Regions from separate parts of the Klebsiella sp. CSG-1 genome, predicted to be linked through region 2. Evidence: predicted binding sites of a transcription regulator. Region 2 holds the regulator's gene; each other region holds the start of a gene.
The links. Region 2 encodes PhoB, which activates phosphate uptake and scavenging genes when phosphate is short. Its sites were predicted from a motif close to CTGTCATAAAACTGNCNNAT; they were not measured.

Region 1 (7,874 bases), on a different contig from region 2:
GATCAGCCCGTATTCGGTTGTGGAAGATGCTCATCTGCAGGCTGCCTGCACCATCGGTCCGTTCGCGCGCCTGCGTCCTGGCGCCGAACTGCTGGAAGGCGCGCATGTTGGCAACTTCGTAGAAATGAAAAAAGCGCGGCTGGGTAAAGGCTCGAAGGCAGGGCATCTTTCCTACCTCGGCGACGCGGAAATCGGCGACAACGTGAATATCGGCGCCGGTACCATTACCTGTAACTACGATGGTGCAAATAAATTCAAAACCATTATCGGCGACGATGTGTTTGTCGGTTCCGACACTCAGCTGGTGGCGCCGGTGACCGTGGGTAACGGCGTCACGATTGCCGCCGGTACGACGGTCACGCGCGATATTGCCGACAACGAACTGGTTTTAAGCCGTGTGCCGCAGGTCCATAAACAGGGCTGGCAGCGTCCGGTGAAGAAGACGTAATGTTTGGATTGTCGCCGGGGGGGAAACCGCCCGGCGAACCAGGATGAGAGGATCAATATAGGTCCCCGTCCGCAGGCAGTACCATAAAAATAACCCCACTCTCTACAAGGCTCGGGGCGCCCGTAACGCGGGCAAATACAGGTCAGCGACAACGCATGGCATAACGCCATTATCAGGAAATTTAACTATGTGTGGAATTGTTGGCGCAGTCGCGCAGCGTGATATTGCTGAAATCCTTCTCGAAGGTTTACGTCGTCTGGAATACCGTGGATATGACTCTGCCGGTCTGGCAGTGGTTGATAACGCAGGGCATATGTCCCGCGTTCGTCGTCTCGGTAAAGTCCAGATGCTGGCTCAGGCGGTAGAAGAGCACCCGTTACACGGTGGTACGGGGATTGCCCATACCCGCTGGGCAACGCACGGTGAGCCGTCTGAAGGTAACGCGCATCCGCATGTTTCTGAACACATTGTGGTGGTCCATAACGGTATCATCGAAAACCACGAACCGCTGCGCGAAGAGCTGAAAGCGCGTGGTTACACCTTCGTCTCTGAAACTGACACCGAAGTGATTGCTCACCTGGTGCACTGGGAGCTGGAGCAGGGCGGCACGCTGCGTGAAGCGGTACTGCGAGCCATTCCTCAGCTTCGCGGCGCCTACGGTACGGTGATCATGGATTCCCGTGACCCGTCAACGCTGCTGGCAGCGCGTTCCGGTAGCCCGATGGTTATCGGTCTGGGTATGGGGGAAAACTTTATTGCCTCCGATCAGCTGGCTCTGCTGCCGGTTACCCGTCGCTTTATCTTCCTCGAAGAAGGCGATATCGCGGAAGTGACTCGCCGCAGCGTGACCGTATTCGATACCAAAGGCGTGCAGGTGAAACGTCAGGAGATCGAATCTAATCTGCAGTACGACGCAGGCGACAAAGGCACCTACCGTCACTACATGCAAAAAGAGATTTACGAACAGCCGAATGCGATCAAAAACACCCTCACCGGGCGCATCAGCCATGGCGAAGTGGATCTCAGCGAGCTGGGCACGCATGCGAATGAAATGTTGTCTCAGGTTGAACATATCCAGATCGTAGCCTGCGGCACCTCGTATAACTCCGGCATGGTTTCTCGCTACTGGTTTGAAGCGCTGGCGGGCGTGCCGTGCGATGTGGAAATCGCCTCTGAATTCCGCTATCGCAAATCGGCGGTGCGTCGCAACAGCCTGATGATCACGCTTTCCCAGTCCGGTGAAACCGCGGATACGCTGGCCGCGCTGCGTCTGTCAAAAGAGCTGGGCTACCTCGGATCGCTGGCTATTTGTAACGTGGCGAGTTCTTCTCTGGTCCGCGAGTCCGATTTGTCGCTGATGACCAAAGCGGGCACTGAGATCGGCGTGGCCTCGACCAAAGCCTTTACCACTCAGCTGACCGTATTGCTGCTGCTGGTGGCAAAACTGGCGCGCCTTAAAGGTCTGGATGCCGCCGTTGAGCATGATATCGTTCATGGGCTGCAGGCGTTGCCGAACCGTATTGAGCAGATGCTGTCGCAGGATAAGCGTATTGAAGCGCTGGCCGAGAACTTCTCCGATAAGCACCATGCGCTGTTCCTTGGCCGTGGCGATCAGTATCCGATCGCGCTGGAAGGGGCGCTGAAGCTGAAAGAGATCTCTTATATCCACGCGGAAGCCTATGCGGCCGGTGAGCTGAAGCACGGTCCTCTGGCCCTGATTGACGCTGAAATGCCGGTGATCGTCGTTGCGCCGAATAACGAATTGCTGGAGAAGCTGAAATCCAACATTGAAGAAGTTCGCGCGCGTGGCGGCCAGCTGTATGTCTTCGCCGATGGCGAGGCGGGTTTCAACAGCAGCGACAATATGCACATTATTGAAATGCCGCATGTTGAAGAGGTGATTGCGCCGATCTTCTACACCGTGCCACTGCAGCTGCTGGCCTATCACGTTGCGCTGATTAAAGGCACTGACGTCGACCAGCCGCGTAACCTGGCGAAATCGGTCACCGTAGAATAAGCCAACACGCATCAGACAAAGGGCTGCCATCCGGCGGCCCTTTTTTTATTTCCGGCGATCGTTTTTCAGTGCTCTGGTGAAAAATGCCGCTGCGCGGGTTTATGACAAACCGTCATCTTCGACTACGATTTTAAGTGTCATAAAAAGAAAATTTTTCTGCAATCTTACGGTCACTTAAATAATTAACAGTATGATTTATATTGTTTTTATTTTCACCAGTCGGCTGTCTTTTTGAGTGTCATAAAACTGTAATAATTCGTACATTTTACTGTCACCTCTTTGTCCTATTTTGCTCACCATAGCCTCGAAACAACGATTTACGAATCCAGCAGGAGACATTATGAACGTTATGCGTACCACCGTCGCAACAGTTGTCGCCGCGACCTTATCGATGAGCGCTTTCTCTGCATTTGCAGCTGCAAGCCTGACTGGCGCGGGCGCAACTTTCCCTGCACCGGTGTATGCCAAATGGGCTGATACCTATCAGAAAGAAACCGGCAATAAAGTGAACTACCAGGGTATTGGCTCTTCCGGTGGTGTAAAACAAATTATTGCTAACACCGTCGATTTCGGTGCTTCTGATGCTCCTCTGGCCGATGACAAACTGGCTCAGGAAGGCCTGTTCCAGTTCCCGACCGTGATCGGTGGCGTGGTTCTGGCAATCAACCTGCCTGGCGTGAAGTCGGGTGAGCTGGTTCTGGACGGTAAAACTCTGGGTGATATCTACCTGGGCAAAATTAAAAAGTGGGATGACGAAGCGATCGCTAAACTCAACCCGGGTATGAAGCTGCCGTCTCAGAATATCGCCGTGGTTCGTCGCGCCGATGGTTCCGGTACTTCCTTCGTGTTCACCAGCTACCTGGCGAAAGTGAACGAAGAGTGGAAATCTAAGATTGGCGCGGGTTCTACCGTTAACTGGCCGACCGGTCTGGGCGGTAAAGGTAACGACGGCATCGCCGCTTTCGTTCAACGTCTGCCGGGCTCCATTGGCTACGTAGAATACGCGTATGCGAAGCAGAACAACCTGGCCTACACCAAACTGCTTTCCGCAGATGGCAAGCCGGTCAGCCCGACGGAAGATAACTTCGCTAACGCGGCTAAAGGTATCGACTGGAGCAAATCCTTCGCACAGGATCTGACTAACCAGAAAGGTGAGAATGCATGGCCGATCACCTCAACCACCTTTATCCTGGTACACAAAGCCACGACCAAACCAGAACAGACTGCTGAAGTGCTGAAGTTCTTCGATTGGGCGTACAAAAATGGCAGTAAAGAAGCCAACGCACTGGATTACGCAACGCTGCCGGAAAGCGTGGTTGAGCAGGTTCGCGCTGCATGGAAAACCAACGTGAAAGACAGCAGCGGTAAAGCGCTGTACTAAATACCGCCAGACTTTAAGCTGTCCGCCAGTGGCAGCTTAAAGGATGATGTGTATAGCATTACCTTTGCCCGAAAGGTCAGTAAAATACTGGCCTTTCGGGCCCGAACTTAAAGAGTAATCTATGGCTGCAACCAAGCCGGCATTTAACCCTCCGGGGAAAAAGGGTGACATAATTTTCGGCGTGCTGGTCAAACTGGCTGCGCTGATTGTGCTATTGATGCTGGGCGGCATCATCGTTTCCCTCATCATCTCTTCATGGCCAAGCATTCAGAAGTTTGGTTTTTCCTTTTTGTGGACCAAAGAGTGGGATGCGCCCAACGAAATTTTCGGTGCGCTGGTGCCTATCTATGGCACGCTGGTGACCTCATTTATTGCGTTGCTGATCGCCGTTCCGGTGAGCTTTGGTATCGCGCTGTTCCTGACGGAGCTCTCCCCTGCCTGGCTGAAACGCCCTCTTGGTATCGCCATTGAACTGTTGGCGGCCATCCCAAGTATCGTTTACGGCATGTGGGGCCTGTTTATCTTTGCTCCGCTGTTTGCTACCTACTTTCAGGAGCCGGTGGGCAACGTCCTGTCGACGATTCCGTTTGTCGGGGCGCTGTTTGCCGGTCCGGCATTTGGTATCGGTATTCTGGCGGCGGGCGTTATTCTGGCCATCATGATTATTCCGTACATCGCCGCCGTCATGCGCGATGTGTTTGAACAAACGCCGGTGATGATGAAAGAGTCGGCCTACGGTATCGGCTGTACGACCTGGGAGGTTATCTGGCGTATCGTCCTGCCATTTACCAAGAACGGGGTTATCGGCGGCGTGATGCTCGGTCTGGGGCGCGCGCTGGGGGAAACCATGGCGGTGACCTTCATTATCGGCAACACCTACCAGCTGGATAGCGTTTCACTGTATATGCCGGGGAACAGTATTACTTCCGCCCTGGCGAATGAGTTTGCCGAAGCGGAAACCGGGCTGCATGTGGCGGCGCTGATGGAGCTGGGGCTGATTCTGTTTGTGATTACCTTTATTGTTCTGGCCGCATCGAAGTTTATGGTGATGCGTCTGGCGAAGAGTGAGGGGGCGCGCTAATGGCAACGATTGAATTGCAAACCAGCACAGAGCTGGCTGAATCGCGTCGTAAGATGCAGGCTAAACGCCGGCTGAAAAACCGTATCGCCCTGACCCTGTCAATGGGAACCATGGTCTTCGGGCTGTTCTGGCTTATCTGGATCCTGATGTCCACCGTGACCCGCGGTATTGATGGCATGAGTCTGGCGCTGTTTACCGAAATGACGCCGCCGCCGAACACCGCGGGCGGTGGTCTGGCGAATGCCCTGGCGGGCAGCGGCCTGCTGATCCTGTGGTCGACGGTTTTCGGTACGCCGCTAGGCATTATGGCGGGTATCTATCTGGCGGAATACGGGCGTAAGTCTGTGCTGGCGGAAGTGATCCGGTTTATTAACGATATCCTGCTTTCCGCGCCGTCCATCGTCGTGGGTCTGTTCGTCTACACCATCGTGGTTGCGCAGATGCAGCACTTCTCCGGCTGGGCTGGGGTTATCGCCCTGGCGTTGCTGCAGGTGCCTATCGTGATTCGTACCACCGAGAATATGCTGAAACTGGTGCCGGACAGCCTGCGTGAAGCGGCCTATGCGCTGGGTACGCCGAAGTGGAAAATGATTTCTGCCATCACCCTGAAGGCCTCGGTGTCCGGCATCATGACGGGGATCCTGCTGGCTATCGCGCGTATCGCCGGTGAAACGGCGCCGCTGCTGTTCACTGCGCTCTCCAACCAGTTCTGGAGCACCGATATGATGCAGCCGATTGCCAACCTGCCGGTGACCATTTTCAAATTTGCCATGAGTCCGTTCGCGGAGTGGCAGCAACTGGCATGGGCCGGGGTACTGCTTATCACCCTGTGCGTATTGCTGCTGAACATTCTGGCGCGCGTGGTTTTCGCGAAGAATAAACACGGTTAATTTTTGCGGCGCGGCGAAATGCGGCGCCGAATGAGGAAGAGATTGATGAGTATGGCGAATGCGACCCCGGGTAAACTTTCAGTTCGTAACCTGAACTTCTACTACGGAAAATTCCATGCCCTGAAAAATATCAACCTGGATATCACCAAAAACCAGGTTACGGCGTTTATCGGCCCGTCAGGCTGCGGTAAGTCGACCCTGCTGCGGACATTCAACAAGATGTTCGAGCTCTACCCGGAGCAGCGTGCGGAAGGCGAAATCCTGCTGGATGGCGATAATATTCTGACCAATACTCAGGATATCGCTCTGCTGCGTGCCAAAGTCGGTATGGTTTTCCAGAAGCCGACGCCGTTCCCGATGTCGATTTATGACAATATCGCCTTTGGCGTTCGCCTGTTTGAAAAGCTGTCGCGTGCCGATATGGACGAGCGCGTGCAGTGGGCCTTGACCAAAGCCGCATTATGGAACGAAACCAAAGATAAACTGCATCAGAGCGGATATTCTCTCTCCGGCGGTCAGCAGCAGCGTCTGTGCATCGCGCGCGGTATCGCGATTCGTCCGGAAGTGCTGTTACTGGATGAACCGTGTTCAGCGCTGGACCCGATCTCCACCGGGCGCATTGAAGAGCTGATCACCGAACTGAAACAGGACTACACCGTCGTTATCGTTACCCACAACATGCAGCAGGCTGCGCGTTGTTCAGACCATACGGCATTTATGTATCTTGGCGAGCTGATTGAATTCAGTAACACGGACGATCTGTTTACCAAGCCCGCGAAGAAACAAACTGAAGATTATATTACTGGCCGCTACGGTTGATTGCCCTTCTGCTTTCACAGGATCTAACCCGTTGGGCATTCAGGAGACACCATGGACAACCTAAATCTTAACAAACATATTTCTGGCCAGTTCAATGCAGAACTGGAGTATATCCGCACTCAGGTGTTGACCATGGGTGGGCTGGTGGAACAGCAGCTGTCTGATGCCATCACCGCGATGCACAATCAGGACAGCGATCTGGCAAAACGCGTGATTGACGGCGATAAGCAGGTCAACATGATGGAAGTGGCCATTGATGAAGCCTGCGTGCGTATCATCGCCAAGCGTCAGCCAACCGCCAGCGATCTGCGTTTAGTCATGGCAATTATCAAGACTATAGCCGAGCTGGAACGTATCGGTGACGTGGCGGATAAAATTTGCCGTACCGCGCTGGAGAAGTTCTCCCAGCAGCACCAGCCGCTGCTGGTGAGCCTGGAATCGCTGGGGCGTCATACCGTGCAGATGCTGCATGACGTGCTGGATGCCTTTGCTCGCATGGATCTCGATGAGGCGGTGCGTATCTATCGCGAAGATAAGAAGGTGGATCAGGAATATGAGGGCATCGTGCGTCAGCTGATGACCTATATGATGGAAGATTCACGTACGATTCCAAGCGTGCTGACCGCACTGTTCTGCGCCCGTTCTATCGAGCGTATCGGCGACCGCTGCCAGAATATTTGCGAATATATTTTCTACTTCGTCAAAGGCCAGGATTTCCGCCACGTTGGTGGCGATGAGCTGGATAAGCTGCTGGCGGGTAAAGACCCGAAAGAGTGATCCGCCGTAAAATGCCCGGAGGCGCTACGCTTACCGGGCCTTCAACACCACGGATCCTGTAGGCCGGATAAGCGCTAGCGCCATCCGGCTTTTTTCATTAACGCGTAATATTCCATCCACGGGCTTTCCACAGCGCGGGCAGCTGTGCCAAATCAGTAAAGGTCGTCACTTTTGGATGATCGATCGGTTTGTTGTGCGAGTCGGCGCAGAAGTAAAAGACTTCCATTCCTGCCTCAATCCCGGACTGAGCGCCTGCGCTGGAATCATCCACCAGAATGCAGTTTTCGACGTTAACGTTCATGGCCTTTGCTGCATGGAACATCAGTGCCGGATCGGGTTTCCAGCGCTGAATATCGTAACCGCTGTACAGTCGGTCGGGAAAATGGCGCAACATGCCGGTTCTTCCCAGCGAGTGCTGCATTTTACTGACCGGGCCGTTAGAGACCACGCACATTGGCACG
Region 2 (7,874 bases):
GGCGGGCCTGCTCCGCGGTTTGCAACTGCTGCTGACGCTGACGAAGCGGCAACAGGCGACTGTGCAGCGTCGAAAGCTGCTGGCGCAGCGGGCGAGCGGCGGCGTGCTGCGCCAGGCTGGCGGTAACCTGGTCGGCATCCAGCGTCAGCGCCGCAGGCGGCAGCTCCGAAAGCTTGCGAGTGGTTTCCGCCAGGCTCTGCTGCACGGCGTTCTGCTGTTGGGCATCGCGCGCCTGCTGCTGGAAGACGGCCCGCCAGCCCGCCAGCGAGTTTCCCCACTGGCGATAGCTATCGTGTTCTTTAAGCCACAGGTTGAGGGCGTGATGGGCATCCTGTAAGCGCGTCATCTGCCGGCTGGCGGCAAGGCGAATCCCGGCGCGCAGCCGCAGCCTGTCCTGTAAGCGAGTATTCACTTCCTCCACCTGGCGGTGGGTTTGCGCCAGCTCGGCGCTTTGCTCCTGCTGCCGGGTCCACAGCGGACGCAGCTGCTCTGCCGGCTGCGCGTTGAGCAGCGCCGCGAGCTGCGGCTGGGCCTGCTCCAGCGCCTGCTGCGCCTCCTGTAGCCGGATCTGCGACTGCGAGGCTTCCGCGCTGAGCTCCTGCTGGCGCAGCAGCCACTGCTGCGTCGCCTGCAGGCGGGTTTGCTCAGCGAGCTGTAGACGCTCTTCATCAGTAAGTGCTTGCAAACTTTGCTGTAACGCCTGCTGTTGCTCATCGCTCAGCAGCAGAACGCCGGACGCCTGGGCCTGAAGTTTCTCCAGTTCATTGCGGGCAAGTTTATGCTTTTCAAACACCTGTGCTGAAATTTGACCGTAGATTTCGGTGCCGGTCAGCTCTTCCAGCAGCTCAGCGCGTTCTTTCGGTTTGGCATTGAGGAACGCGGCGAACTGGCCTTGCGAAAGCAGCATTGAGCGGGTAAAGCGACCGTAATCCAGTCCGGTGAGCGAAGCGGTAAGTTCGAGTTTATCTTTGACTTTATCGGCGAGGATCTGCCCATCGTCGCAGCGCGCCAGTTCAACGCGCGGGGCCTGCAGGTTGCCCTCCGGCTGATTGCGGGCGCGGTTCTGGCTCCAGAAGGCGCGATAGGCGGTCCCTTTGACCTCAAATTCCACTTCCGCCAGACATTCGGCGGTATCGCGGGTCATCAGATCGTTTTGCGATTGCGAGACGCTGCTCAGACGCGGCGTTTCGTGATACAGCGCGAGGCAGATAGCGTCCAGCAGAGTGGTTTTCCCGGCGCCGGTGGGGCCGGTGATGGCAAACAGCCCGTTGCTGGCGAACGGTTCTGCGGTGAAGTCGATTTTCCATTCGCCTTTTAACGAGTTGATATTTTTCAGGCGCAAACTCAGAATTTTCACAGGTGCTCCTCACCATTCAGACTATGCAGCGTTTCGTTGAACAGCTGCGTCAGGCGCAGCTGCTGCGCCTCTTCCAGCGTTTCCTGCGCCAGGCGGCGTTCAAACACCTCCTCGACCTGCAGTTCGCTCAGCGTCTCCCGCCGCTCGCCCGCCAGGATGCGTTCACGTTGGGCGCGGCTGCGGCGAACCAGCAGCACTTCCACCGGCAGATCTTCGGTCTGAGCCTGAATTTTGCGCTGAATATCATGGAGATATTCGTCACTGGTAATTTCAATATCCAGCCAGACGACCGGCTCCTGAGGGGCGTCCCGCCACTGGGTGAGATGTTCGCTGATGCTGGAGAAATCGCCTTTCAGCACCGCCAGCGGCTGCGTCACCGGCACCGTCAGAGGAAGCACCTCCGTCAGCTGCCCGTCGGTGAAGGTCACCAGATTGACGCTTTTGCTTTTTCCTGTCTCATCAAAGCTGAGGGCGATGGGGGAGCCGCTGTAGCGAATATGTTCGCTGCCGCCAATCTTTTGCGCCCGGTGAATATGGCCGAGGGCAATATAATCAACGGGGGGAAAATGGCTGGCGGGAAATGCCTCCAGCGTGCCGATGTAGATCTCGCGCACCGCATCGCTTTTGCTGGCGCCGACGGTGGTCAGGTGGCCGCTGGCGACGATCGGCAGCGGACGATCGTCGCGCAGGGCGCAGGCCGCTTCGTACTGCTGCTGATAATAGTCGCTGATGGCGTTCAACAGCAGCTGCTGTTTTTCGCCGCTGGAGTGTCCGGCCTGGCTGGTGACCAGCTCGCGCGGGCGCAGGAAGGGGACCGGGCAAAATATGGCGCCGGGGGTGCCGTCGCGCTGCGGCAGAATAAAGGGGGCATGGCCGGCGCTGGCCACCACCGTGGTTTTCAGAAAGGCCAGAATATCGCGGGATTCATTCAGCGTCGCCACCGAATCGTGGTTGCCCGCCAGTACCACCAGCTGGCAGCCGGTCTGCTGAAGCTGAACCACAAAGCGGTTATACAGCTCGCGAGCGTAGCTTGGCGGCGAGCCGGTATCAAAGATGTCGCCGGCGACAATAATGGCATCGACCTCGTGCGCCTGCGCGCTGGTCAGCAGCCAGTTGAGAAAGGCCGAGTGTTCGGCGGCGCGGCTCTTGCTGTAAAAATTCTGGCCAAGGTGCCAGTCAGAGGTGTGGATGATGCGCATAAGTATTCCCTGGCGAAAAAGCATGGGCGCATTATATACCTGTCATCCGGCAGGTTGCCCCTTTAACGCCTGCAGGATCGATTGTTACTCCTTGTCATTATTCAAAATCCGCTATCATATGACGGTCATTTTCTTCATAAATCTGTCACAAAACTGACGCATAATGGCGCCGCACTCTATACTGATGGCTAAAAAATACAGGGTAAATAATGGCGAGAAGAATTCTGGTCGTTGAAGATGAAGCTCCGATCCGCGAAATGGTCTGCTTTGTTCTTGAGCAAAACGGCTTTCAGCCCGTCGAGGCGGAAGATTATGACAGTGCGGTGAATCAACTCAATGAACCCTGGCCTGATTTGATTCTCCTCGACTGGATGCTGCCGGGCGGATCGGGTCTCCAGTTTATCAAGCTGCTCAAGCGTGAGGCGATGACCCGCGATATCCCGGTCGTCATGCTCACCGCCCGCGGTGAAGAAGAGGATCGTGTACGTGGTCTGGAAACCGGCGCCGATGATTACATCACTAAGCCTTTTTCACCGAAAGAGCTGGTGGCGCGAATCAAAGCGGTGATGCGCCGTATTTCGCCGATGGCTGTGGAAGAAGTGATTGAAATGCAAGGGCTTAGCCTTGACCCTTCCTCCCATCGGGTGATGACCGGAGAAAGTCCGCTGGACATGGGGCCGACGGAGTTTAAATTGCTACACTTCTTTATGACTCACCCGGAACGCGTCTACAGCCGCGAACAGCTGCTGAATCACGTCTGGGGGACGAACGTGTATGTAGAAGACAGAACGGTGGATGTGCATATTCGCCGTCTGCGTAAAGCGCTGGAACATAGCGGCCATGACCGGATGGTACAAACGGTCCGCGGCACGGGATATCGTTTCTCCGCCCGTTTCTGAATCTCGACAGGAGTGTGAACCGTGCTGGAACGGCTGTCATGGAAAAGGCTGGCGCTTGAGCTTTTCTTATGTTGTATCCCGGCCCTGATTCTTGGGGCGGTGGTGGGTTATCTGCCGTGGTTTTTGCTGGCGGCAGTAACCGGACTTCTCATCTGGCATTTCTGGAATTTATTACGTCTTTCATGGTGGCTATGGGTCGACCGTAGCATGACGCCACCGCCGGGAAGCGGCAGCTGGGAACCGCTGCTCTACGGCCTTCACCAGATGCAGATGCGCAATAAAAAGCGCCGACGCGAACTGGGCAGTCTGATCAAACGCTTTCGTAGCGGGGCGGAGTCGTTGCCCGATGCGGTGGTGCTGACGACGGAGGAGGGGGCCATCTTCTGGTGTAATGGTCTGGCTCAGCAGATCCTCAATCTGCGCTGGCCGGACGACAGTGGACAAAATATTCTTAACCTCCTGCGCTACCCTGAATTTGCTCACTACCTCAAAAACAGGGATTTCTCAAAGCCGCTCAATCTGGTCCTCAATACTGCTCGTCATCTGGAGATCCGCGTCATGCCCTACAGCGACAAACAGTGGCTGATGGTGGCGCGCGATGTGACGCAGATGCACCAGCTGGAAGGCGCGCGGCGCAACTTTTTTGCCAACGTCAGCCATGAGCTTCGCACGCCGTTAACGGTACTGCAGGGCTATCTGGAGATGATGCAGGAGCAGGTGCTGGAAGGGATGACGCGCGAAAAAGCGCTGCACACGATGCGCGAGCAAACCCAGCGCATGGAGGGGTTAGTCAAGCAGCTGCTGACGCTGTCGCGGATTGAAGCGGCGCCGACGCTGGCCATGAATGACAAAATCGACGTGCCGATGATGCTGCGGGTGGTGGAGCGAGAAGCCCAGACGCTCAGCCAGCAGAAGCAGACGCTCCACTTCCACGTCGATGAGACGCTGCTGGTGCTGGGCAACGAAGAGCAGCTGCGAAGCGCGATGTCCAATCTGGTGTATAACGCGATTAACCATACGCCAGCGGGGACGGAGATTACCGTCAGCTGGCAACGGGCGCCGCATGGCGCGTTGTTCAGCGTCGAGGATAACGGTCCGGGGATTGCGCCCGAGCACATTCCGCGTCTGACCGAGCGCTTCTATCGCGTGGATAAGGCGCGTTCGCGGCAAACCGGCGGCAGCGGTCTTGGGCTGGCGATTGTCAAACATGCGGTAAATCATCACGACAGTCGCCTGGAAATTGAGAGTACGGTAGGTAAAGGGACGCGTTTTAGTTTCTTACTCCCGGAACGTTTAATTGCCAAAAAAAGCGCCTGAACGCGCCCTTGTCAACATGACTTGCCAATGACCAGCTTCGGCTGGTCATTTTCGTTTGCAGTCACTTTTTAGCCGCGTAATTAATGAACGCCTGCTGCTTTTTTGTTCGCATGATTAGCCGGAGGTTTTCCTTAGATATGGTCAATAATCCCGCTCATAAAAATAGACTTAGCATAATCATCTGCTTTTGCGATCCCGCCTTGCATTAAAACGTTATAAGCGTTTAAATTGCCCCCCATGCAGTCGCAGACAGACTGTTTTTGCGTGGTAATTCAAAAAACAATTCTTTCCCACGCGTGTTCGGGAGCATATCCCGCTGATTTTTCCGGCAACCACCGCTGTATCCTCCCTCAGGGGAAGACACGGTATTTTCCGTTTGTTAACAACACCACATCCACAGGCAGTAATGAATTTATGACCCATCAGTTAAAATCTCGCGACATTATCGCGTTGGGCTTTATGACCTTCGCGTTGTTCGTTGGCGCAGGCAACATTATCTTCCCTCCGATGGTGGGTTTACAGGCCGGTGAACACGTCTGGACCGCCGCTATTGGCTTTCTGATTACCGCCGTGGGTTTACCGGTGCTGACGGTTGTGGCGCTGGCGAAAGTCGGCGGCGGCGTGGAAAGCCTGAGTACGCCGATTGGCAAAGTGGCCGGCATCCTGCTGGCGGTGGTCTGTTACCTGGCCGTTGGCCCGCTGTTTGCGACGCCGCGTACCGCAACGGTCTCTTTTGAAGTCGGGATTGCCCCGCTGACCGGCGACGGCGCGATGCCGCTGATGATTTACAGCGTGATCTATTTTGCGCTGGTGATCCTGGTCTCGCTCTATCCGGGCAAACTGCTGGATACGGTGGGGAATTTCCTTGCACCGCTGAAAATTATTGCGCTGATCATTTTGTCCGTTGCGGCAATTATCTGGCCGGCTGGCTCGATCAGCAATGCGCTGGAAGCTTACCGCACCGCGCCGTTCTCGAACGGTTTCGTTAACGGCTATCTGACCATGGATACGCTGGGTGCCATGGTGTTCGGTATCGTCATTGTTAACGCCGCGCGCTCTCGCGGCGTAACGGAAGCGCGCCTGCTGACTCGCTACACCGTCTGGGCCGGACTGATGGCCGGCGTGGGGCTGACGCTGCTGTATCTGGCGCTGTTCCGCCTCGGGTCTGATAGCGCGACACTGGTGGATCAATCCGCTAACGGCGCGGCGATTCTGCATGCCTATGTCCAGCACACCTTCGGTGGCGCGGGGAGCTTTATGCTGGCGGCGCTGATTTTCATCGCTTGTCTGGTGACCGCGGTGGGCTTGACCTGCGCCTGTGCGGAGTTCTTCGCGCAGTACCTGCCATTATCCTATCGCGCGCTGGTATTTATCCTCGGCATTTTCTCGATGGCGGTCTCCAACCTGGGGCTGAGCCATCTGATTCAGATTTCGATTCCGGTGCTGACGGCTATCTATCCGCCATGTATCGCCCTGGTGGTCTTAAGCTTTACCCGCAACTGGTGGCATAATTCGTCCCGCGTCATTGCGCCGGCCATGTTTATCAGCCTGATGTTTGGTATCATTGACGGCATTAAATCGTCGGCGTTCGCGGAGATGTTACCGGCCTGGACCTCGCGTCTGCCGCTGGCTGAGCAGGGTCTTGCCTGGCTGATGCCTACCGCCGTGATGGTGGTTCTGGCGGTGATCTGGGACCGTGCGGCAGGACGTCAGGTGACCTCCAGCGCGCATTAACCGACGGTTTTAATCAGTGTTAAGCCACGGGACTTTGGGTCCCGTGGTTTTTTGTTTTTCAGGTAATCCTCTTTTGCGGCCTGCTCCGGCGAAGGTCTGAAGAGAAAAACGGCATGGAATACGATGGAAAGTAGTAACAAACTTAAGCGCGGGCTAAGTACCCGGCATATCCGCTTTATGGCGCTGGGATCCGCAATTGGTACCGGCCTGTTCTATGGTTCAGCTGACGCCATTAAAATGGCGGGCCCGAGCGTCCTGCTGGCCTATATTATCGGCGGCGCGGCCGCGTACATCATTATGCGTGCGCTGGGAGAAATGTCGGTACATAACCCTGCCGCCAGCTCATTTTCCCGCTATGCGCAGGATTATCTCGGCCCGCTGGCGGGCTATATCACCGGCTGGACCTACTGCTTTGAAATTCTGATTGTCGCGATTGCCGACGTGACGGCTTTCGGGATTTATATGGGCGTCTGGTTTCCGACGGTACCGCACTGGATATGGGTGCTCAGCGTGGTGCTGATTATCTGCGCCGTCAACCTGATGAGCGTTAAGGTCTTCGGCGAGCTGGAGTTCTGGTTCTCGTTCTTTAAAGTTGCCACCATCATCATCATGATTCTTGCCGGTTTCGGCATCATTATCTGGGGGATCGGCAACGGCGGACAGCCTACCGGCATCCATAATCTGTGGAGCAACGGCGGCTTCTTCAGCAACGGCTGGCTGGGAATGGTGATGTCGCTGCAGATGGTAATGTTCGCCTACGGCGGGATAGAGATCATCGGCATCACCGCCGGTGAAGCGAAAGACCCGGAGAAATCCATTCCGCGCGCGATTAACTCGGTCCCGATGCGCATTCTGGTGTTCTATGTCGGCACGCTGTTCGTGATTATGTCCATTTATCCGTGGAATCAGGTGGGCACTGACGGCAGCCCGTTCGTTCTGACCTTCCAGCATATGGGCATTGCGTTTGCCGCCAGCATCCTTAACTTTGTGGTGCTGACCGCCTCGCTGTCGGCGATTAACAGCGACGTCTTCGGCGTCGGACGTATGCTGCACGGCATGGCCGAGCAGGGCAGCGCGCCGAAGATTTTCGCCAGGACTTCGCGTCGCGGGATCCCGTGGGTGACGGTGATGGTGATGACCGTTGCGCTGCTGTTTGCGGTCTATCTTAACTACATCATGCCGGAAAACGTCTTCCTGGTGATTGCGTCACTGGCCACCTTCGCCACCGTCTGGGTGTGGATCATGATCCTGCTGTCGCAGATTGCCTTCCGCCGTCGCCTGTCGCCGGAAGAGGCGAAAGCGCTGAAGTTTAAGGTACCGGGTGGCGTCGCCACGACTGCCGTGGGTCTGGTGTTCCTCGTCTTTATT
Region 3 (7,874 bases), on a different contig from region 2:
TATATCGTTTCTCTCAACTACGCCCAGCGTGAGAAAGAGAACGAAGAAGACGACGCGACGCGCCTGGCGCGGATTAACGACCGTCTGAAGCGCGAAGGTAAACCGCCGCTGAAGAAACTGGACGATCTGCCGAAGGACTACCAGGAGCCGGATCCGTATCTTGATGAGACGGTCCACATTGCGGTAGACCTTGCGCATCTTGAGAAAGAGATGCCCGCGGTAGAACCGCCGGTCAGCAAATAAGCACCCAACGGGCACAATGATTGTGCCCGTTTTTCTTTCCGTCATCCTCCAGGCCGTCCTCTCTTATACATACAAAATGTCAACAACTTACGCGGATGTCAGTTCGTCGTGACAAAATGTAAAGTTGTGTTTTTCTCGTGACTTAGCGGGGCCTGATCGTTGAAAATTAGCGTTCTACCCATACGATATGGGTAATCGCATAGTGCGTTTTGTTAAATCGAGGTTAAAAGAAAATTATGATGCGAATCGCGCTTTTCCTGTTGACCAACCTGGCAGTGATGGTGGTCTTCGGGCTGGTGTTAAGCCTGACGGGAATTCAGTCAAGCAGCATGACCGGGTTACTGATCATGGCGCTGCTTTTTGGTTTTGGTGGATCGATCGTTTCGCTGATGATGTCGAAATGGATGGCGCTGAAATCCGTGGGTGGGGAAGTGATTGAGCAGCCGCGCAATGAAACGGAACGCTGGCTGATGAACACCGTCGCGCAGCAGGCGCAGCAGGCGGGTATTGGCATGCCGCAGGTCGCCATCTACCACGCGCCGGATATCAACGCGTTTGCCACCGGCGCCCGCCGCGATGCTTCTCTGGTCGCCGTAAGCACCGGGCTGCTGCAAAACATGAGCCGTGATGAAGCTGAAGCGGTCATCGCCCACGAAATCAGCCACATCGCCAACGGTGACATGGTCACGATGACGCTGATTCAGGGGGTGGTGAACACCTTCGTTATCTTTATCTCGCGTGTTATCGCGCAGATTGCCGCCGGCTTCCTGGGTGGAAACCGGGATGATAGTGAAAGCAGCAACGGTAACCCGCTGATTTACTTTGCCGTAGCGACCGTGCTGGAACTGGTGTTCGGTATCCTGGCCAGCATCATTACCATGTGGTTCTCGCGCTACCGCGAATTCCACGCCGATGCCGGGTCTGCCAGACTGGTTGGTCGTGAGAAAATGATTGCCGCGCTGCAGCGCCTGAAAACCAGCTACGAACCACAGGAAGCCAGCAGCATGATGGCGTTCTGCATTAACGGTAAGGCGAAGTCAATGAGCGAACTGTTCATGACTCACCCGCCGCTGGATAAGCGTATTGAAGCGCTGCGCAGTGGCGAATACCTGAAGTAACATTGTTGCAGAGTAGGTAAAAAAAATCCGCGGCCCTCGGGCAGCGGATTTTTTTATGGCTGAAGCCTGAGGAGGGCGGCTATTGCCCAGGCCGGGGCTGGGTTACGCGAAGCCCGCTGACGGTTGCGGCAATCACCGCCAGTCCACCGGCCAACAGCAGTGCGCTGTGGGTGCCGCTGTTGCCCTGCAGGTTAAGCAGCAGGGCAACCAGCGCCGCACCGGTACTTTGACCGAGCAGACGCGCGGTCCCGAGCATTCCGCTGGCGCCGCCGCTGCGATGGGCCGGTGCGGAAGAGACAATGGTATGGTTGTTTGGCGACTGGAACAGGCCAAAACCGGCGCCGCACAGCGCCATGCGCCAGATAATATCCAGATCGGAAGGCGTGGAGGGCAACAGCGCAAGGCCAAACAGGCCGCAGGCCATCACCAGCAGGCCGATTGCCCCCAGTAATCCCGCGTGCACTTTCTCAATCATATAACCTGCCAGCGGCGCCATCACCATGGTAGCCAGAGGCCATGGCGTCAGCAGCAAGCCGGTTTCTACTTCGCTGCGGCCCATCATCGACTGCAGGAAGAAGGGCAGGGAAACCAGCGCCAGCATTTGCGCGCAGAACGAACAAATGGAGGTACAGATAGACAGGGAAAACAGCGGGATGCGCAGCAGGTCAATCGGCAGCAGCGGGACCGGCATCTGCAGCTGGCGGCGCACAAAAAAGAAACCGATAACCAGCATCGCGGCCACTTCCGCAAGTACGAATCGTCCCGACTGACCCTGGGCAAAACCGCCGAGAGCGGTGATCAACAGGCCAAACGTCAGCGCATTCATTATGGCGCTGGGAAGATCGAAGCGGGTGATTTTGCTCCGGCCAACGTTTGCTGGCAGGTAACGCATGGCGAGGATAAGCGAAACAATCCCGAGCGGAATATTAATAAAAAAGAGCCATTGCCAGGAGGCAACCGAGAGAATAGCGGCTGCAATGGTGGGGCCGGCGGCCGATGAAACCGCCACCACGAAGGAGTTAATCCCCATTCCGCGCCCGAGAAAACGCTGCGGGAAAATAAGTCGGATCAACGCTGTGTTGACGCTCATCAGGGCGGCGCCGCCAAGGCCCTGCGCGACGCGGGCAAGCGTCAGCATCTGCAGACTATGGGAGAGCGCGCAGGCGAGCGAGGTCAGAGTAAATAGTGCAAGGCCGATTTTATAGATACGCCGATAGCCAAACATATCGCCGAGAAAAGAGAGCGGCAGAAGGGCAATCACGATAGCTATCTGGTAGGCGTTGACAATCCAGATTGACGCCGCCGGCGAGGCGTTTAAATCGGTGGCGATAGTCGGCAGAGCCACGTTGGCAATTGCGCCGTCGAGCACCGCCATGGCCAACCCTAAAACGATGGTCAGAATTGCGCCGTAGCGCTGCGGCAAAGGCAGGCCATCGGCAATGTTTTTATCCATGGTGAATGTATGTCTTTATGGTAATTATTCTCTGAGTAATGATTTTAGCATTGATTATTCGGCTGTATGTCGCAGATTTGTAACGAATGAGCAGAAGAACGATTGCGGGGGCCGCGATGCGAATTTATAATAAAAACCGGTTCTGATTTTTATAAAACAGTTACGATGAGGTGATAAATGGCAGTTGCAGATTTGGATAAGCAGCCAGATTCTGTCTCTTCGGTATTGAAGGTTTTTGGCATTCTGCAGGCGCTTGGTGAAGAGCGTGAAATTGGCATTACCGAACTGTCCCAGCGCGTCATGATGTCAAAAAGCACCGTTTATCGCTTTTTGCAAACCATGAAATCGCTGGGCTATGTGGCGCAGGAAGGCGAATCTGAGAAATACTCCCTGACGCTCAAGCTGTTCGAACTGGGCGCGCGTGCGCTACAGAATGTCGACCTGGTCCGCAGTGCCGACATCCAGATGCGTGAACTTTCGCGGCTGACGAAAGAGACGATCCACCTGGGCGCGCTGGATGAAGACAGCATCGTCTATATCCACAAAATCGACTCCATGTACAACCTGCGGATGTACTCGCGTATCGGTCGCCGCAACCCGTTGTACAGTACCGCTATCGGTAAAGTGCTGCTGGCGTGGCGCGATCGCGCTGAAGTTGAGCAGATTCTTGAAGGCGTCGAATATAAACGCAGCACCGAGCGGACCATCACCAGTACGCAAGCGCTGCTTGACGTCCTGGATCAGGTGCGTCAGCAGGGGTACGGTGAAGATAATGAAGAGCAGGAAGAGGGGCTGCGCTGCATCGGCGTACCGGTTTTCGACCGCTTTGGCGTGGTGATTGCCGGCCTGAGTATCTCTTTCCCGACGCTGCGTTTCTCAGAAGAGCGTCTGAGCGAATATGTGGCGATGTTGCACACGGCGGCGCGTAAGATTTCTGAACAGATGGGCTATAACGACTATCCATTCTGATCCGAATGGCGCTGTGGTCAGTTAAACGACAGCGGGAATGCGCTTCCCGCTGTCGCTTTTACGCATCAACCTTTGTCGATAACGGTTTCGCTTTTGCGTAAAATCGGGCAGTCGGTAACACCGATAATACCGCTATCAGAATGAACGTATTGTGCGGTACTGGTGCCGCGAGCGGTCAGATATTTACACTGAAGCCCCAGTCCCGCAGCATTCTGATTGCTGCCAATAAGAATGCCATAGCCGCTCAATAATATACCAATCCATACGATAGCCAGTACTACAATGGAACGAATGATTAATCGCATTGTTGCCTCATGGTTTGCATTATCCCTGCGCGTATTTTGACAGCTACACGTATTGAAACAAGTCTATGATTCCTAAACTTGTCTTTCGTATTACAGTTAGCCACGGTTTAAGATGCTCATGTTATCCTGGAAACATCTGATACTGATGCGGAGAATGGAGTGAAAAAAGTACGCTGGGTTTTGCTGATAGTCATCATAGCGGGCTGTTTGTTGCTGTGGACTCAGATGCTTAACGTAATGTGCGATCAAGATGTACAGTTTTTCAGCGGCATCTGCACAATCAATAAGTTTATCCCCTGGTAAGACATTTTTATGACGACCGATTTCCTTCTGCTGCGCGAGTGGTAGAATGGACGCCTTCTCTTTGAGGTGGTGAAATGAGTGAGTTACTGAATCCTGGGATCTTAAATCTGGCATCGTTGGCACTGTCCGTTGTGCTGCTGCTTGTCGGTTTGTTGTTATGGTTTTTTGTTAATCGCGCAAGTTCGCGCACCAATCAGCAGATTGAACTGCTGCAGGCGTTACTGGACCAGCAAAAGCGGCAAAATGCGCTGCTGCGCCGTCTCTGTGAAGCCAATGAGCCTGAGAAACAAGAGGTTACTAAGACTTCGGCGGGAGAGAAAGACGATGACGACTTTATCCGTCTCGTCGCCGAACGGTAGCTGACTGACAGGTGTGCACCGGGTCGGTGTGCACCTGGATCTAAGGAGTCGTTATAACTTTTTCTTATCCTTTCCGATCGTTTTGTTACACTTCCTCGCCCCCTGAGTGTGTTCCTGCTCCCAATTCTGGCTATTGACGTCATTGATTTTTTAGTTAATCAAATAAAATAATAACAATCTGTTTTAATTGTCTGATGAAAAAATATCGTCATTAATGCTTCACGTTTAAATTGTATTATAAATAATATTTATAACGGAAGCGGATGACGATTTTATATCTTTACCTCCGCAGAATTTAAGCGAAATTTCAACTATAGATATGACTTTTTATACGCATCATTATGCACCGGCCCTGACCCTGTGTGCTGAAAATGTGGTGTTAGAATAGCCGGGTACCTGGACGAACCGAAGTTGTTGAGCTATGGTAAAAAAGTTGCAACCATCGGGTTTGCTATAATTGCGAATCCTGCGGTAGCAGCGAGGGCAACCCTGGGCGGCAAAGACGCATAAATGTGCAGGTGATCAAATGATTACCTTATAATTTGTGCGGAGGATCGAGACACGTTTAAAAATGGCTTGCCATTATTTACGTTGTATGTGATAACACCTTTCGGGTTAAACGAGGTACAGTTCTGTTTATGTGTGGCATTTTCAGTAAAGAAGTCCTGAGTAAACACGTTGTCGTTGAATACCGCTTCTCTGCCGAACCTTATATTAGTGCCTCATGCAGTAATGTGTCAGTTTTATCTATGTAAGCGCCTGTGGGCGAAGAAAACAGTCTAAGGAATTTTGCAAATGGCAAAGATTAAAGGTCAAGTTAAGTGGTTCAACGAGTCTAAAGGTTTTGGTTTCATTACTCCGGCTGATGGCAGCAAAGATGTGTTCGTACACTTCTCCGCTATCCAGGGTAATGGCTTCAAAACTCTGGCTGAAGGCCAGAACGTTGAGTTCGAAATTCAGGACGGCCAGAAAGGTCCGGCAGCAGTTAACGTTACTGCTATCTGATTCAAGACCACTCATCTTGTAAGAAAAGCCTCGCCTCTGCGGGGCTTTTTAGTCTTTATTGCAAAACATTTCCATTTTTCCCCCTCCGTCGCGCTTTGTTGCAAAACAACATCCTTATTCGCATAGTTTCGCATCCTGTTGTGCCGATTTTCTGTTAAATCAGAGGGTTGCAATATAAGGCTGGAGCTATGGTGCTAAAGTACAAAAATAAGTCAGTTGCTCATTTCACCCCTCTTCGTTTTGGGCTGTTGTGCGTGGCGATTCTCGGGTGTCTCGGAATACTGCTGGGGCGGGTGGCCTGGCTGCAAATAATTTCTCCAGATAACCTTGTAAAACAAGAAGATATGCGTTCGTTGCGCGAAGAACCCATCGACGTGCAGCGTGGAACCATCAGCGACCGCGAGAATCGCCCGCTGGCGGTCAGCGTGCCGGTGAGCGCCATCTGGGCTGACCCGCAAACCATTATGCAAAAGGGTGGCGTCGGCTATGGCCCACGCTGGCAGGCGATGGCGGAGGCGCTGCACCTTAATCTGAGCGATCTGGCCAAACGCGTTGAGAGCCATCCGCATATGCGCTTCATCTATCTGGCCCGTCAGGTTAACCCGGAACAGGCCGAATGGATCGACAAACTGCACCTGCCAGGGATCAACCTGCGTGATGAGTCGCGCCGATTCTATCCCGCGGGGCACGTGGCGGCTAACCTGCTGGGGTTTACTAATATCGATAACCAGGGCATTGAGGGGATTGAGAAAAGCTTTAATGCTCAGCTTACCGGAAAGCCGGGGCGCCGGCTGGTGCGTAAAGATCGTCATGGACACGTGATCGAAAATATCACCGAGATGCCGGCGGTACCTGCGCATAATATTCAGCTGAGTATCGACGAACGTCTGCAGACGGTCACCGAAGATGCGCTGGATAACGCCGTGAACTGGAATAAGGCGGAATCCGGGGCGGCGGTACTGATTAAGATAGATACCGGCGAGATACTGGCGATGGCCAGCTATCCGGACTTCAATCCCAATAACCGTGATAACGCCAGGCTGGATGATTTTCGCAACCGCGCCATCAGTGACACCTTTGAGCCGGGCTCGACGGTAAAACCGCTGGTGGTGATGACGGCGCTACAGCAGGGGATTGTGCAACCGGACAGCGTAGTGGATACCCATCCCTTTGTGCTTGATGGTCACCGCATTCGCGACGTTGGCTATTATCCCGAACTGTCATTAACCGGCATTTTGCAAAAATCCAGCGATACCGGCGTTTCGCATCTGTCGCTGGCCATGCCAGTCCAACACCTGATCGATACTTATAAAGCGTTCGGCTTTGGCGACCCGACCGGACTGGGGCTGACCGGCGAAAGCGCCGGGCTGATGCCTCAACGGCGCTATTGGGGCCAGCTGGACCGCGCGACCTTTGCCTTCGGATATGGTCTGATGGTGACTCCGCTGCAGCTGGCACATGTTTATGCCACTATCGGCGGCTTCGGTATTGAACGACCGCTCTCGATTACCCGTATCGACCCGCCGGTCATCGGCACGCGGGTCATGCCAGAACCGATAGTGCATGAAGTGGAGCATATGATGGAGAGCGTGGCGTTGCCGGGCGGCGGGGGAACCAAAGCGGCGGTACGCGATTATCGCATTGCGGTGAAAACCGGGACCGCGAAAAAAATCGGTCCTGACGGTAAATATATCGATAAATATGTGGCGTATACCGCAGGCGTGGCGCCCGCCAGTCGTCCGCAGTTTGCGCTGGTGGTGGTGATTAACGATCCCAGCAATGGCGCCTATTATGGCGGGGCGGTTTCCGCACCGGTCTTTAGCCAGATCATGGGAGATGTGCTGCGGCTGGAAAATGTGATGCCGGACGGTATGCCGCAAGGTTCGGAAAATCTGATTGTGATGCATAGCGGGGATGCCGCGCCGCCGGCGTTGTAACAGTGGTCTGAAAGGGCGAATAGCGCTACACTTTCGCCCTTTCAGCGACACCGGAGTTGTCATGTCATACAGTTGCCCACTTTGCCACGCGCCGCTTTCCCGCCGCGATAATAGCTATATCTGCCCGCAGCGGCACCAGTTCGACCTGGCGAAAGAGGGGTATGTCAATTTACTGCCGGTGC

Region 1: a site for PhoB is predicted at 2,701-2,720, ahead of pstS (phosphate ABC transporter substrate-binding protein PstS). Genes of this name have one in related genera too.
Region 3: a site for PhoB is predicted at 2,881-2,900, ahead of kdgR (DNA-binding transcriptional regulator KdgR). Genes of this name have one in related genera too.

What each region holds. Positions count from the first base shown of each region.
Region 1 is NZ_JBWNLD010000005.1:29,809-37,682, forward strand. Features, by position in the region: gene glmU (bifunctional UDP-N-acetylglucosamine diphosphorylase/glucosamine-1-phosphate N-acetyltransferase GlmU) at 1-448, shown strand, start outside; gene glmS (glutamine--fructose-6-phosphate transaminase (isomerizing)) at 636-2,465, shown strand; gene pstS (phosphate ABC transporter substrate-binding protein PstS) at 2,806-3,846, shown strand; gene pstC (phosphate ABC transporter permease PstC) at 3,968-4,927, shown strand; gene pstA (phosphate ABC transporter permease PstA) at 4,927-5,817, shown strand; gene pstB (phosphate ABC transporter ATP-binding protein PstB) at 5,863-6,636, shown strand; gene phoU (phosphate signaling complex protein PhoU) at 6,688-7,413, shown strand; gene yieH (6-phosphogluconate phosphatase) at 7,511-7,874, opposite strand, start outside.
Region 2 is NZ_JBWNLD010000001.1:794,535-802,408, reverse strand. Features, by position in the region: gene sbcC (exonuclease subunit SbcC) at 1-1,357, opposite strand, end outside; gene sbcD (exonuclease subunit SbcD) at 1,354-2,556, opposite strand; gene phoB (phosphate response regulator transcription factor PhoB) at 2,766-3,455, shown strand; gene phoR (phosphate regulon sensor histidine kinase PhoR) at 3,477-4,772, shown strand; gene brnQ (branched-chain amino acid transporter carrier protein BrnQ) at 5,187-6,506, shown strand; gene proY (proline-specific permease ProY) at 6,630-7,874, shown strand, end outside.
Region 3 is NZ_JBWNLD010000008.1:213,786-221,659, reverse strand. Features, by position in the region: gene prc (carboxy terminal-processing peptidase) at 1-243, shown strand, start outside; gene htpX (protease HtpX) at 480-1,361, shown strand; gene AC007G_RS19795 (MFS transporter) at 1,441-2,814, opposite strand; gene kdgR (DNA-binding transcriptional regulator KdgR) at 2,992-3,783, shown strand; gene AC007G_RS19785 (YobH family protein) at 3,849-4,088, opposite strand; gene mgrB (PhoP/PhoQ regulatory lipoprotein MgrB) at 4,248-4,391, shown strand; gene AC007G_RS19775 (YebO family protein) at 4,466-4,750, shown strand; gene AC007G_RS19770 (DUF2627 domain-containing protein) at 5,389-5,505, shown strand; gene cspE (transcription antiterminator/RNA stability regulator CspE) at 5,546-5,755, shown strand; gene ftsI (peptidoglycan glycosyltransferase FtsI) at 5,944-7,692, shown strand; gene rlmA (23S rRNA (guanine(745)-N(1))-methyltransferase) at 7,754-7,874, shown strand, end outside.